Regions from separate parts of the Streptomyces sp. NPDC055632 genome, predicted to be linked through region 1. Evidence: predicted binding sites of a transcription regulator. Region 1 holds the regulator's gene; the other holds the start of a gene.
What was found. Region 1 encodes HspR, which represses chaperone genes until heat shock. Its sites were predicted from a motif close to TTGAGNNNNNNNNNCTCAA; they were not measured.

Region 1 (6,163 bases):
GGTGGCCGCGTTGATCGCGTCCCGGCTCCTGTTGGTCAGTTCGGCGTCCATGTGCGGTTGCTCCTCCTCGGCATGCGTCGCCTGCGCGGTCCCGTACGGGTGCGGGTCCGCTCCACGATTTCCGTGACCCTTACAGGGTACACAAAGTTGAGCCGAAGGCGCTCAAGTTAACGGAGGGGGCGGTCCGGCGGGTACTTTCCGGGTATGGCAACGGATCCCAGGAACCCCTCCGACTCCTACCTCGCCTTCTGGCGCGAGAAGCACGTGTGCACCCTGACCACGCCGCGCCCGGACGGCACGCCGCACGTGGTGGCGGTCGGCGTCACGTACGACCCCGAGGGCGGGTACGCGCGGGTGATCGCCAACAGACACAGCCGGAAGATCGCCAACGTCCTGGCGGCGGGCGAGGAGGGCGCGCGGGTCGCGGTCTGCCAGGTCGACCGGGCGCGCTGGGCCACCCTGGAGGGCGTCGCCCGGATCCGCACGGAGCCGGAGGCCGTCGAGGACGCCGTGGCCCGCTATGCGGAGCGCTACGGCCGCACGCCGGCCCCGAACCCGGACCGGGTCGTGATCGAGATCGCCCTCACGCGGGCGATGGGCCGCGCCTGAGGCGGACCGGGGGCCCGGAAGGAACACGGGCGCCCGGGAAGAACACGGGCGTCCGGAAAAAACACGGGCGCAGCACAGCGGCGCCATCGCGTTTCAGGTCCGCGATGGCGCCGCTGTGTGGGGGAAGTACCTGGGCGACCTACAACGACGGGGGGATCGCTCAGGCACTGCGGGGGGTGGCGGTGATGGTCTCGGGTTCGATCAGCTGGTGGTCACGCTGGTCGAGGTTGACGAAGATCATGCCGTACCGGATGGCACAGCGGATGGGCTGCGGGGCGCCGCGCGGCCGGCGCAGGCACCGGTAGGCGCGGACGTCCTCGTCCTGCTCCCGTGCGACGACGATCGGTTCTCCGAAGAGGGTGACCTTCAGCGAGTCGCCACGGTGGGGGATGGCCGTGGCGAGGTCGACGAAGTGCCAGCCCGACCGGTAGGCCGAGGCCATCTCCCGACGGAACCTGCGGTCGTCCGGTGGGACGCTCACGCTCCGACGCCCCTGGGCGCGATCTCCCAGGAGGGCTCCCCCTCCAGCGGGGCGACCTCCCACGAGGGCTCGCCCGGCTTGGCGAGCACCCCATGTGCCGGGGCGGTCTCCCACGAGGGCTCACCGGGCTTGGCGAGCAGCTCGCGCGCCGGGGCGGTCTCCCACGAGGGCTCGTTCTGCCCCGCCACCGAGTGCGCCGGGTGCGTCTCCCACGAGGGCTCGCCAACGGCGAGCGCACCGAGAGCAGCCGCCGCAACGGCTATGGCGCCAAGTGCACGAACCATCCTGGTCATGGCCGATCTCCACCTCTTTTGATCACTACCTCCCCCCCGCGCTTTAGACGATGGCTCACACCAGCTCCTTTTCACCACCCAAGCCGGGCATCATGTTCCTGTAATGCATGACCCTGAGGGGGTGTAAATGGGGCTTGAATGTGACGCTTCCACACATAAGCACAGTCGCGGGGAACTGTGCGCCGTGGGCAAGGACCTGTACGCGAAAGCCCTCCGCACGGGCCGAATAGCCCGTTCCGAGGCCGAGGCCGCCCCCTGCCTGAAGGAACTGTCGCTCCTGCACCCGGATCCGGACGACAGCCAGTGGCTGCACCCGATCCCGCCCACGATCGCCCTGAACCAGCTCATCCACCCCATAGAGCAGGAGATCCAGGCGCGCCGCCAGCACGCCATCGCCCTGGCCGACGTGTTCGAGCCGTTCCTCGCGATCCACACGCCGGACCCCTCCGCCACACAGGCGATCACCGTCCTCGAAGGCCTCAGCGTCATCAACGCCACGCTGGACCGCGTCATCAACGAGTGCACGACGGAGCTCCTCACCGTCCAGCCGGGCAGCGGACGCCGGCCCGAGACCCTCGAAGCGGCCCTGCGCCGCATGGAACCCCTGCTCGACCGGGGCGTCCGCATGCGCACGCTCTACCAGCACACCGCCCGGCACCACCCCGCCACCCTGGCCTACGTCGAGCGGGTCGCCCCCTACGGGCTCGCCCTGCGCACCCTGGAAGAGATCATCGACCGGCTGATCATCGTCGACCGGAAGGTGGCCTTCGTACCGGCCCGCAGCGACCGCCAGGTCGCCCTGGAACTGCGCCACGAAGGGCTCGTCCAGTACCTCGTCGGCGTCTTCGAGCAGTTCTGGCTGCACGGCGTGCCCTGGGACGAGGAGATCCCCTACAAGCCGTCCGTGGACGGCATCGGCGGCGTCCAGCGCTCCATCGCCCGGCTCCTCGTCGAGGGGCACGTGGACGAGGCCATCGCCCGCCGGCTCGGGATGAACGTGCGCACCTGCCGGGCCCACATCGCCAAACTCGCCGCCACCCTCGGCAGCGGCAGCCGGGCCCAGCTCGGCTACCTCATCGCCCGGTCCGGCATCCTCGAACAGGACGAACCAGCACGGTGAACACCCCCATGGACATGGACGCGGACGTACGGATCGAACTCGACGGGCCCGCCGGGACCCTGCGCGTCTCCGGGCCGGGACTGCCCGTCGTGGAGCTCGTACGGGCCCCCGGGACCGCGCCCGTGGACCACGTCCCGATCGGCACCCGCAAGGCGGCCCTCCTCGCGCTCACCGTGGACGGCGCCCCGGCCGTCCTCCGCCCCGCCCGGGGGCGGCTGCTGCGCCGCTCCTACCGGGTGGACGCCGTCACCGGCGGGGTCCGCCACCGGCTCGTCCCCTGCTCGTACGCGGAGAGCCGGCTGACCCGGGACGGGCGGCGGCTCGGCACCCTGGTCTCCGGCGGGGACGGGCGCGTGGACGCCGAGTGGCCGCCGGACCGCGCCCCCGAACCGCTCGACCTCGCCGTCGGCACCGCCCTCGCCGCCGCCTTCGGCACGGGCGCGGCCCCCTGGTGGGAGACGGTCGGCGACATCGTGACCGAGCTGATCCCCTGATCCCCCGGGACGCGCGCGAGGCCCCCTCCGCGGGTGCGGAGGGGGCCTCGTGGCATGAGGGCGAAGTGCGGGGCTACTCGCCGCGCTTGGGGCGCCAGACCACCAGCGCGCTGGCCTGCTGCACGTCCTGGTACGGCACGAGGTCGCGCCGGTAGGAGGCGTGCACCTGGGCCTCGCGCTGCCGCATCGCCGCCGCCGCGCCGTCCACCGCCGCCGACAGCTCGGCGATCCGGCTCTGGAGCGCCGCGACCTGGTTCTCCAGTTCGATGATGCGCTTGATCCCGGCCAGGTTGATGCCCTCGTCCTGCGACAACTGCTGCACCTGGCGGAGCAGTTCGATGTCGCGGGCCGAGTAGCGCCGCCCCCGGCCCGCCGTGCGGTCCGGGGAGACCAGACCGAGCCGGTCGTACTGACGGAGGGTCTGGGGGTGCAGACCGGAGAGCTGGGCCGCCACCGAGATGACGTACACCGGCGACTCGTCGGTCAGTTCGTACGGATTGCGTCGGCGCCCTTCCACCGGGTCACGCTCCCTTCGCGGCCTGGAACAGCTCGGCCCGCGGGTCCTCGGAGGCGGTCGCCTCGCGATAGGTCTCCAGGGCCTCGCGTGCCTTGTCGTCCAGCTCCTTCGGCACGGCGACCTCGACCGTGACGAGCAGGTCGCCGCGCGTGCCGTCCTTGCGGACCGCGCCCTTGCCCCGGGCCCGCATCTTCCGGCCGTTCGGCGTGCCCGCGGGCAGTTTGAGGGTGACCGCGGGGCCGCCGAGGGTCGGCACCTTGACCTCGCCGCCGAGCGCCGCCTCCGTGAAGGAGACCGGCACCGTGACCGTGAGGTTGTCGTCCTGGCGGCCGAAGACCGGGTGGGCGTCGACGTGCACGACGACGTACAGGTCGCCGTTGGGCCCGCCGCGCTCGCCCGGCGCCCCCTTGCCGCGCAGCCGGATCTTCTTGCCGTCGCTCACGCCGGCCGGGATGCGGACCTGCATGGTGCGGGAGGACTTGGCCCGGCCGCTGCCCTTGCAGACGTCGCAGGGGGTCTCGGCGATGAGGCCGCGCCCCTTGCAGTCCGCGCAGGGGTCGGTGAGCGAGAAGCCGCCGCCGCTGCCGCGCGAGACCTGCCCGGTGCCGACGCAGGTCGGGCACACCCGGGGGGTGCCGTTCTTGTCGCCGGTGCCCGAACACGCCGTGCACGGCTGCTGGCTGGACATCCGCAGCGGCACGGTCGCGCCCTCGATGGCCTCGGTGAAGCTGAGCGTCACCTCGGACTCGACGTCCTGGCCGCGCCGCGGCTGGGTGCGGGCGCCGCCCCCGCCGCGGTTGAACAGGCCGCCGAAGACGTCCCCGATGCCGCCGCCCCCGCCGCCGAAGCCGCCGGGGCCGCCCTGGGCGCCTCCGAAGAGGTCGCCCAGGTCGAAGTTGAACGAGCCGCCGCCCCCGGGACCGCCGGCCCGGAGGCCGCCGTTCCCGAAGAGCGCGCGGGCGTCGTCGTACTCCTTGCGCCGCTTGGGGTCACCGAGGACGTCGTTCGCCTCGGAGATCTCCTTGAAGCGCTCCTCGGCCTTGGTGTCGCCCTTGTTGGCGTCCGGATGGTTCTCGCGGGCGAGCTTCCGGTACGCCTTCTTGATCTCGGCCTCGGTGGCGTCCTTGGGGACGCCGAGGACCTTGTAGTAGTCCTTCTCGACGAAGTCCTTCGTGCTCATCGACGTCCCTCCTTCCGGACGATCGTTGCGTCACCCCTCCTCGGGGGCACCGCTCTCCTCGTCGGCCGACTGCTTCTCGTCCTTGGCCGGGGCCGCGCCCGGCTGGGGCTCGGCGACGGCCACGCGGGCGGGCCTGATGGTCCGCTCGCCGATCCGGTACCCGGGCTGCAGGATCGCCACGCAGGTCGTCTCGGTGACGTCCGGCGCGTACGAGTGCATCAGGGCCTCGTGGATCGTCGGGTCGAAGGGCTCGCCCTCCTTGCCGAACTGCTGCAGACCCATCTTGGCGACGACGGTCTCCAGCGATTCGGCCACCGACTTGAACCCGCCCACGAGCTCGCCGTGGTCCCGGGCCCGGCCGACGTCGTCGAGCACGGGAAGGAGCTCGGACAGGAGGCTCGCGACGGCGATCTCCTTGACCGTGACCCGGTCCCGCTCCACGCGGCGGCGGTAGTTCTGGTACTCGGCCTGGAGCCGCTGGAGGTCCGCGGTGCGCTCGTCGAGCGCGGAGCGCACCTGGTCCAGCTGGGCGGTGAGGCCCGCGGTACCGGCCGGCTTCTGGCTGCTTGCGTCCCCGGCCGGGGCCGTCGCGTCCTCCTGGGCGGAGTCCTCGACGGCCTCGGCGGCGTCGTCAGGGGTGGCGCCGGAGGGGACGTCGGGCTTCTCCTCGAAGCCCGGGGTCTCCTCGGTCACGCCTGACCGCCCTTCTTGGGCTCGTCGTCCACGATCTCGGCGTCGACGACGTCGTCGTCGGCCTTCGCCTGGCCGGCGGCACCGGCGTCGCCGGCCGCCTGGGCGCCCTGGGCGTCGGCGTACAGCGCCTGGCCCAGCTTCTGCGAGACGGCTGCGACCTTCTCGGTGGCGGTGCGGATCTCGGCGGTGTCCTCGCCCTTGAGCTTCTCCTTCAGCTCGGCGAGGGCCTCCTCGACCTCGGCCTTGACGTCGCCGGGGACCTTGTCCTCGTTGTCCTTGAGGAACTTCTCCGTCTGGTAGACGAGCTGCTCGCCCTGGTTGCGGGACTCGGCGGCCTCGCGGCGGCGGTGGTCCTCCTCCGCGTACTGCTCGGCCTCCTGGCGCATCCGGTCGACCTCGTCCTTCGGCAGCGAGGAGCCGCCGGTGACGGTCATCTTCTGCTCCTTGCCCGTGCCCAGGTCCTTCGCGGTCACGTGCATGATGCCGTTGGCGTCGATGTCGAAGGCGACCTCGATCTGCGGGACGCCGCGCGGGGCCGGCGGGAGGCCGGTCAGCTCGAACATGCCGAGCTTCTTGTTGTACGCCGCGATCTCGCGCTCGCCCTGGTAGACCTGGATCTGCACGGACGGCTGGTTGTCCTCGGCCGTCGTGAAGATCTCGGACCGCTTGGTCGGGATCGTGGTGTTGCGCTCGATGAGCTTGGTCATGATGCCGCCCTTGGTCTCGATGCCGAGGGACAGCGGGGTGACGTCGAGGAGCAGGACGTCCTTGACCTC
Region 2 (6,163 bases), on a different contig from region 1:
GTGGAGGTGCGGATCGCCACCAGGGCGAGGCAGGAGGTCAGCAGGACCGCCCCGACGACGAGCGCGCCGAGCTTGGTCTTGATGGAGATCACGATCCGGTGGCGGCGTCGCCCGCCACGGGGGGCGCCGGGCCTGCCCGGTCTGCCGGGCCCACCGGACCCGCCGGGGCCACCCGCTCTGCCGGGGCCGCCGGACTCACCGGACTCACCGGACCCGCCGGCCCCAGGCTCCCCGGGGCCGCCCGGCCCACCAGGTCCGCCCGGCCCCCCGGGGCCGCCCGGCTCCCTCGGCTCGCCCGGCTCCCAGGTTCTCTTCGGCTCCTCCGGCCCTCCGGGCCTCCGGGGGCTCATGGCGCCGGGGTCTCCAGCGCGTAGCCGACGCCGTGGACCGTGCGGATCCGCTCGGCCCCGATCTTCCGGCGCAGCGCCTTGATGTGGCTGTCCACGGTCCGGGTGCCCGAGGCGTCCGCCCAGTCCCACACCTCGGCGAGGAGCTGCTCGCGGGAGAGGACCGCGCGGGGCGTGCTCGCCAGACAGACGAGGAGGTCGAACTCGGTCGGGGTCAGGTGCACGTCCTCCGTCCGGACCCGGACCCGCCGCTGCGCGTGGTCGATCTCCAGCTCGCCCAGGCGCAGGATGCCGCTGCGCGGGGTGACCGCGGCGAGCGCGGCCCGCTCGACCCGGCGGAGGAGCACGTGCACCCGGGCGGCCAGCTCGCGCATCGAGAACGGCTTCGTCATGTAGTCGTCCGCGCCGACGCCGAGGCCGACCAGCATGTCGGTCTCGTCGTCGCGGGCGGTCAGCATGAGGACCGGGACGGGCCGCTGGGCCTGGACTCTGCGGCACACCTCCAGGCCGTCGAAGCCGGGCAGCATGATGTCCAGGACCATCAGGTCGGGCTGCCAGGCCTCGGCGGCGTCGACGGCGGCGGGGCCGTCGGTCGCGGTCTGCACGAGGAAGCCCTCGGCGCGCAGCCGGGCGGAGATCGCCTCGACGATCGTGGCGTCGTCCTCGACCACCAGGACGCGCCGCTGGGCCCCCGGAGTGGCCGCCGCACCGTGGTGAGTGGTGTGTGTCTGCTCCATTGCCCCGCCTCGCGTCGCCGATGTCGGTGCAGCAGCCTAGAGGTACCGGCGGTGTCCCGGCTATCCAGGAGTCAGCCGGGACGCACGGCGAGGTGGACCGCGTCCGGGACGCCCCGGGCAACGGGGATCTCTTCCGTCCGTACCCCGCTGAATCCGGCATTCCGCAAGGTTGCTTCGAAATCCCCGGAGGGCCGCGCGGACCACACGGCGAGGATCCCACCGGGGTTCAACCGGTCCGCGCAGGCCGCCAACCCCTCGGCGGAGTAAAGGGATTCGTTGTCCTCGGTGACGGTCCAGTCGGGGCCGTTGTCGATGTCGAGGCAGAGGGCGTCGTAGGTGTCGGCGGAGGTGTGGACGTGCTCCACCAGGTCCGTGTGCAGGATCACGGTCCGGGGATCGGCGAGCGCGGCCCCGGAGATCGCGGCGAGCGGGCCCCGCCGGTGCCAGTCGATGATCGCCTCCTCGCGCTCGGCGACCACGATCCGGCCCCAGCGGGGGTCGGCGGCGGCGTGGGCGAGGGAGAAGCCGACGCCGAGACCGCCGACGAGGACGGAGGCGCCGGCCCGGCGCTCCTCGGGGAGCGAGGCGAGGGCCGCGTCGACCAGGAGCCGCTCGGAGCGCCCGTCGGAGGTGTCCATCAGGAAGGTGCCGTTGGCGATGATCTCGTAGTGCTCGTCGCGGCGCCGCAGGACGACCTCTCCGTGGGGTCCTTCGCGCCGGTCGAGGGTCACGGTTCCCGACATCGTCACTCCGCTCTCGTCGTCTCGTCGGATGGTTCCCGCCATCCTGGCCGCGCGGTGGTGACGATCACAAACGCGTTACGGGAACGGCCGGTCGTGGCCCACCCCCTCTCCCGGGAGGCCCTCCCCCGACCCTCCGACCTGCTCCGGTCCCACCACCGCCCCGACCCCGGGAGGTCGCGGGCCGGGCCGCCCGGAGCGCACCGCCCGCCGGTCCGTCCGACGTCCCGCCCCCGTCCCCCGAGCGCCCGCCGCCCCTTCGCCGGCCGCCGCGAGCAGCGGGTCGAGGACGACGGCCGGAAGCCGGTCGGAGGGCCCGGCGCCGGGGGCTGTTTCCAGCCATCGGGCGGCCCGGGCGGCGACCGCCGCCGTACCGGCGAGGGCGGCGGGCGCGCTGGGCGGGGCGGGGGAACGGGAGTGGAGGAGCAGAGGGGAGAAGGGGTGCGCGGGGAAGCGGGGGAGGGAGGGGCCTCACGGGTCACGGTCCGGGAAAGCGCTGCTCGGAGGCGTGCCCCCCGAGCTCACGGGCTCGTCGGCGGCCCGCCCTCCGGGAGGGCGTCGAAGACGCGCTGGAGCGCGGGCGGCCGGTCGTCGTCGCCCGCGACGACCACGCGGTGGCGGTAGGCCACCTCGTACTGGAAGCCGTCGGCGATCGGCCGTCCGGTCGGCCGCGCCGGGACGAGGGCGAACGCGGGGTCCTCCAGGGCCGCGCGCAGCTCGGCGGCCTCGGCGGGGGTCTGCCGGCCGGTCCGGGGCGGCTTGTCGCCGGAGCGGATCGTCCATCCCCCGTCCCGGTGGACGACGAGCCGGTTCCTGACCCCGGCGAAGCCGCCGGTGACGGTCACCCGGACGAGGACCTGGCCCGGCCGGGGGTCGTCCCGCGGGGCGCTCGGCCCGGTCGTGGCGCCGGGGGTGCCGGGGCTGCTCGGTCCGGGCGTGGTTCCGGGAGCGCCCGGACCGGTCGTCGGGCCGGACGCGCTCGGTCCGGACGCGCTCCCCGGTGCGCCGAGCGCCGGGGGAGCCCCGGTGTCCGCGCCGCAGCCGGTCGCGCCGCCCGCCAGGACCGCCGCGAGCAGCACGGCCCCGCATCGCCTTCCCCGTCCGCCTCGCCTCGTGGGACTCATGGGAGGAGCATGCCCGGCGGGCCGCCTCCCCGCAGCCGGACGACCGGATTCCGCCGCCGTCCGGAGCGTCCGGGGCTCAGCCCTCCCCCCGTACGATCCCGGTCAGCGGCCCCCGGTACTCCCAGCCCAGCGCGGCGTAGAGCTGTCGGCCGTCCGTGGTGGCGGAGAGCACTCCGGTCGCGGCGCCCGCCTGCGCGGCGGCGGCCTCCAGGGTGAGCACGACGTTCGCGCCGAGGCCCCGGCGCCGGTGCGCCGCGTCCGTCTCGATCTGGTCGGCGACGGCGGTGGCGCCGGTCGGGGCGATCTGCCCCCGGGCGGCGAGGGTGCCGTCCGGGGCGAGGATCCGGACCCGGACGACGCCGTCCCGGACCTCGACGGTCCGGGCGTACCCCTCGGGCGGCGAGGGGCGGACGCCGGGGTCCAGCGGCTTGACCATCATGAAGCCGGGGTCGTCGGGGATCGTCCACCCCTCGGTGATCCACGGCGCCACCTCCCCGGCGTCCGCCATCACCTTGAGCCAGCTGTACGGCTCGGTGAGCCGCTCGCAGAGCGCGCCGACGGTGGCCGCGTCGGGGGCGGGCAGCACGTGCCGCAGGACGTGCCGGGGGAGGCCCACGTCGATCCGGTGACCCCACGGCTGGTCGACGGCGGTCGGGGTGCCCCGGGAGACGGTCCAGCCCTCCACCCAGGCCGATGTAATGGCTCGCATATCCATGGAGGTATTACATCGGCCGATCGGTGGGCGTGCGAGGGTGATCGCTCAGAGCGAACGGGCGTCCGGGAACATTGAGGGGCTCACAAGCATTGAGTCCGTACAGCTCAACTTGACTGCCGAAGGGGAGATCATGGCTTCCGAGTCCATGGCGTCCGCGCCGCTCACTCTGCCTGTGCTGCCGCTCGACGACGAGGTCGTGCTGCCCGGAATGGTGGTGCCGCTGGACCTGTCCGACAACGACGTACGGGCCGCCGTCGAGGCCGCCCAGGCCGCCGCACGGCCGGGAGGGGGAAAGCCGCGGGTGCTGCTCGTGCCCCGCGTCGACGGCACCTACGCCGGGACCGGCGTCCTCGGGACCGTCGAGCAGGTGGGACGCCTGTCCGACGGCGACCCGGGCGCGCTGGTGCGCGGCCGCGGCCGCGTCCGCATCGGTGCCGGGACGACCGGCCCCGGCGCCGCCCTGTGGGTCGAGGGCACCGCCGTCGAGGAGACCCTGCCCGACCCGCTGCCCGGCTCCGTGACCGAACTGGTCAAGGAGTACAAGGCGCTGGCCACCACCTGGCTCAAGAAGCGCGGTGCCTGGCAGGTCGTCGACCGCGTCCAGCAGATCGACGGCGTCGGCGCCCTCGCCGACAACTCCGGCTACTCGCCCTTCCTGACCGTCGCCCAGCGGATCGAACTCCTGGAGACCGCCGACCCGGTCGCCCGGCTGCGCCTCGCCACCGCCCAGCTCCGCGAGCACCTCGCCGAGCAGGACGTCGCCGAGACCATCGCCAAGGACGTCCAGGAGGGCGTCGACAAGCAGCAGCGCGAGTTCCTGCTCCGCCGCCAGCTCGAAGCCGTCCGCAAGGAGCTCCGCGACCTCAACGGTGAGGCCGAGGGCGACGAGTCCGACGACTACCGCGCCCGCGTGGAGGCCGCCGACCTGCCCGAGAAGGTGCGCGAGGCCGCCCTCAAGGAGGTCGAGAAGCTGGAGCGGTCCAGCGACCAGTCCCCCGAGGGCTCCTGGATCCGCACCTGGCTCGACACGATCCTCGAACTGCCCTGGAACGAGCGGACCGAGGACCGGTACGACATCCGGGGCGCCCGCGCGGTGCTCGACGCCGAGCACGCGGGCCTGGACGACGTGAAGGAGCGGATCACCGAGTACCTGGCGGTGCGCAAGCGGCGCGCCGACCGCGGTCTCGGCGTGGTCGGCGGGCGCCGGGGCGGCGCCGTCCTCGCCCTCGTCGGCCCGCCCGGCGTCGGCAAGACCTCCCTCGGTGAGTCCGTCGCCCACGCGATGGGCCGCGAGTTCGTCCGGGTCGCCCTCGGCGGCGTCCGGGACGAGGCGGAGATCCGCGGCCACCGGCGTACGTACGTGGGCGCCCTGCCCGGCCGGATCGTCCGCGCGATCAAGGAGGCCGGGTCCATGAACCCGGTGGTCCTGCTCGACGAGATCGACAAGGTCGGCTCCGACTTCCGCGGCGACCCCGCGGCGGCCCTCCTCGAAGTCCTCGACCCGGCGCAGAACCACACCTTCCGCGACCACTACCTGGAGGTCGAGCTCGACCTCTCCGACGTGGTCTTCCTGGCCACCGCGAACGTCCTGGAGTCCATCCCGGAGGCCCTCCTCGACCGCATGGAACTGGTGCGGCTCGACGGCTACACCGAGGACGAGAAGGTCGTCATCGCCCGCGACCACCTGCTGCCCCGGCAGCTGGAGCGGGCGGGCCTGGAGCCCGGCGAGGTCGTCCTGGAGGAGGCGTCGCTGCGGAAGCTGGCCGGCGAGTACACCCGCGAGGCGGGCGTCCGCACCCTGGAGCGGGCGGTCTCCCGGCTGCTGCGGAAGGTCGCGGCCCAGCACGAACTGGGCGACCGCGAGCTGCCGTTCACGGTCCGCCCGGAGGACCTGCGGGAGCTGATCGGGCGCCCGCACCACGTGCCCGAGTCGGCGCAGGACCCGGCCGAGCGCCGGACGTCCGTGCCGGGCGTCGCCACCGGACTCGCGGTGACCGGCGCGGGCGGTGACGTCCTCTTCGTGGAGGCCTCCCTGGCCGACCCGGAGACCGGCGCCGCCGGCCTCACCCTCACCGGACAGCTGGGCGACGTGATGAAGGAGTCGGCGCAGATCGCGCTCTCCTTCCTCCGCTCGCACGGCGCGGAGCTGGAGCTGCCCGTCACCGGCCTCAAGGACCGGGGCGTGCACATCCACTTCCCGGCGGGCGCGGTCCCCAAGGACGGGCCGAGCGCGGGCGTCACCATGACGACCGCCCTGGCCTCCCTGCTGAGCGGCCGGCTCGTCCGCACGGACGTGGCCATGACCGGCGAGGTCTCCCTCACCGGCCGGGTCCTGCCGATCGGCGGCGTGAAGCAGAAGCTGCTCGCCGCGCACCGGGCGGGCATCACCACCGTCGTGATCCCCAAGCGGAACGAGGCCGACCTGGACGACGTCCCGGCCGAGATCCTGGAGAAGCTGGAGGTCCACCCCGTGACGGACGTCCGGCAGGTCCTGGAGATC

Region 2: the regulator HspR is predicted to act here: its motif matches at 3,753-3,771, upstream of lon (endopeptidase La).

What each region holds. Positions count from the first base shown of each region.
Region 1 covers NZ_JBSHHY010000002.1:430,742-436,904, reverse strand. The annotation lists gene clpB (ATP-dependent chaperone ClpB) at 1-51, opposite strand, end outside; gene ACWGSR_RS04620 (pyridoxamine 5'-phosphate oxidase family protein) at 205-609, shown strand; gene ACWGSR_RS04615 (Rieske (2Fe-2S) protein) at 770-1,090, opposite strand; gene ACWGSR_RS04610 (hypothetical protein) at 1,087-1,383, opposite strand; gene ACWGSR_RS04605 (helix-turn-helix transcriptional regulator) at 1,511-2,503, shown strand; gene ACWGSR_RS04600 (hypothetical protein) at 2,512-2,997, shown strand; gene ACWGSR_RS04595 (heat shock protein transcriptional repressor HspR) at 3,071-3,514, opposite strand; gene dnaJ (molecular chaperone DnaJ) at 3,519-4,694, opposite strand; gene grpE (nucleotide exchange factor GrpE) at 4,725-5,387, opposite strand; gene dnaK (molecular chaperone DnaK) at 5,384-6,163, opposite strand, start outside.
Region 2 covers NZ_JBSHHY010000025.1:104,084-110,246, forward strand. The annotation lists gene ACWGSR_RS27320 (HAMP domain-containing sensor histidine kinase) at 1-92, opposite strand, end outside; gene ACWGSR_RS27325 (response regulator transcription factor) at 347-1,084, opposite strand; gene ACWGSR_RS27330 (spermidine synthase family protein) at 1,156-1,827, opposite strand; gene ACWGSR_RS27335 (hypothetical protein) at 2,346-2,903, opposite strand; gene ACWGSR_RS27340 (GNAT family N-acetyltransferase) at 3,025-3,663, opposite strand; gene lon (endopeptidase La) at 3,794-6,163, shown strand, end outside.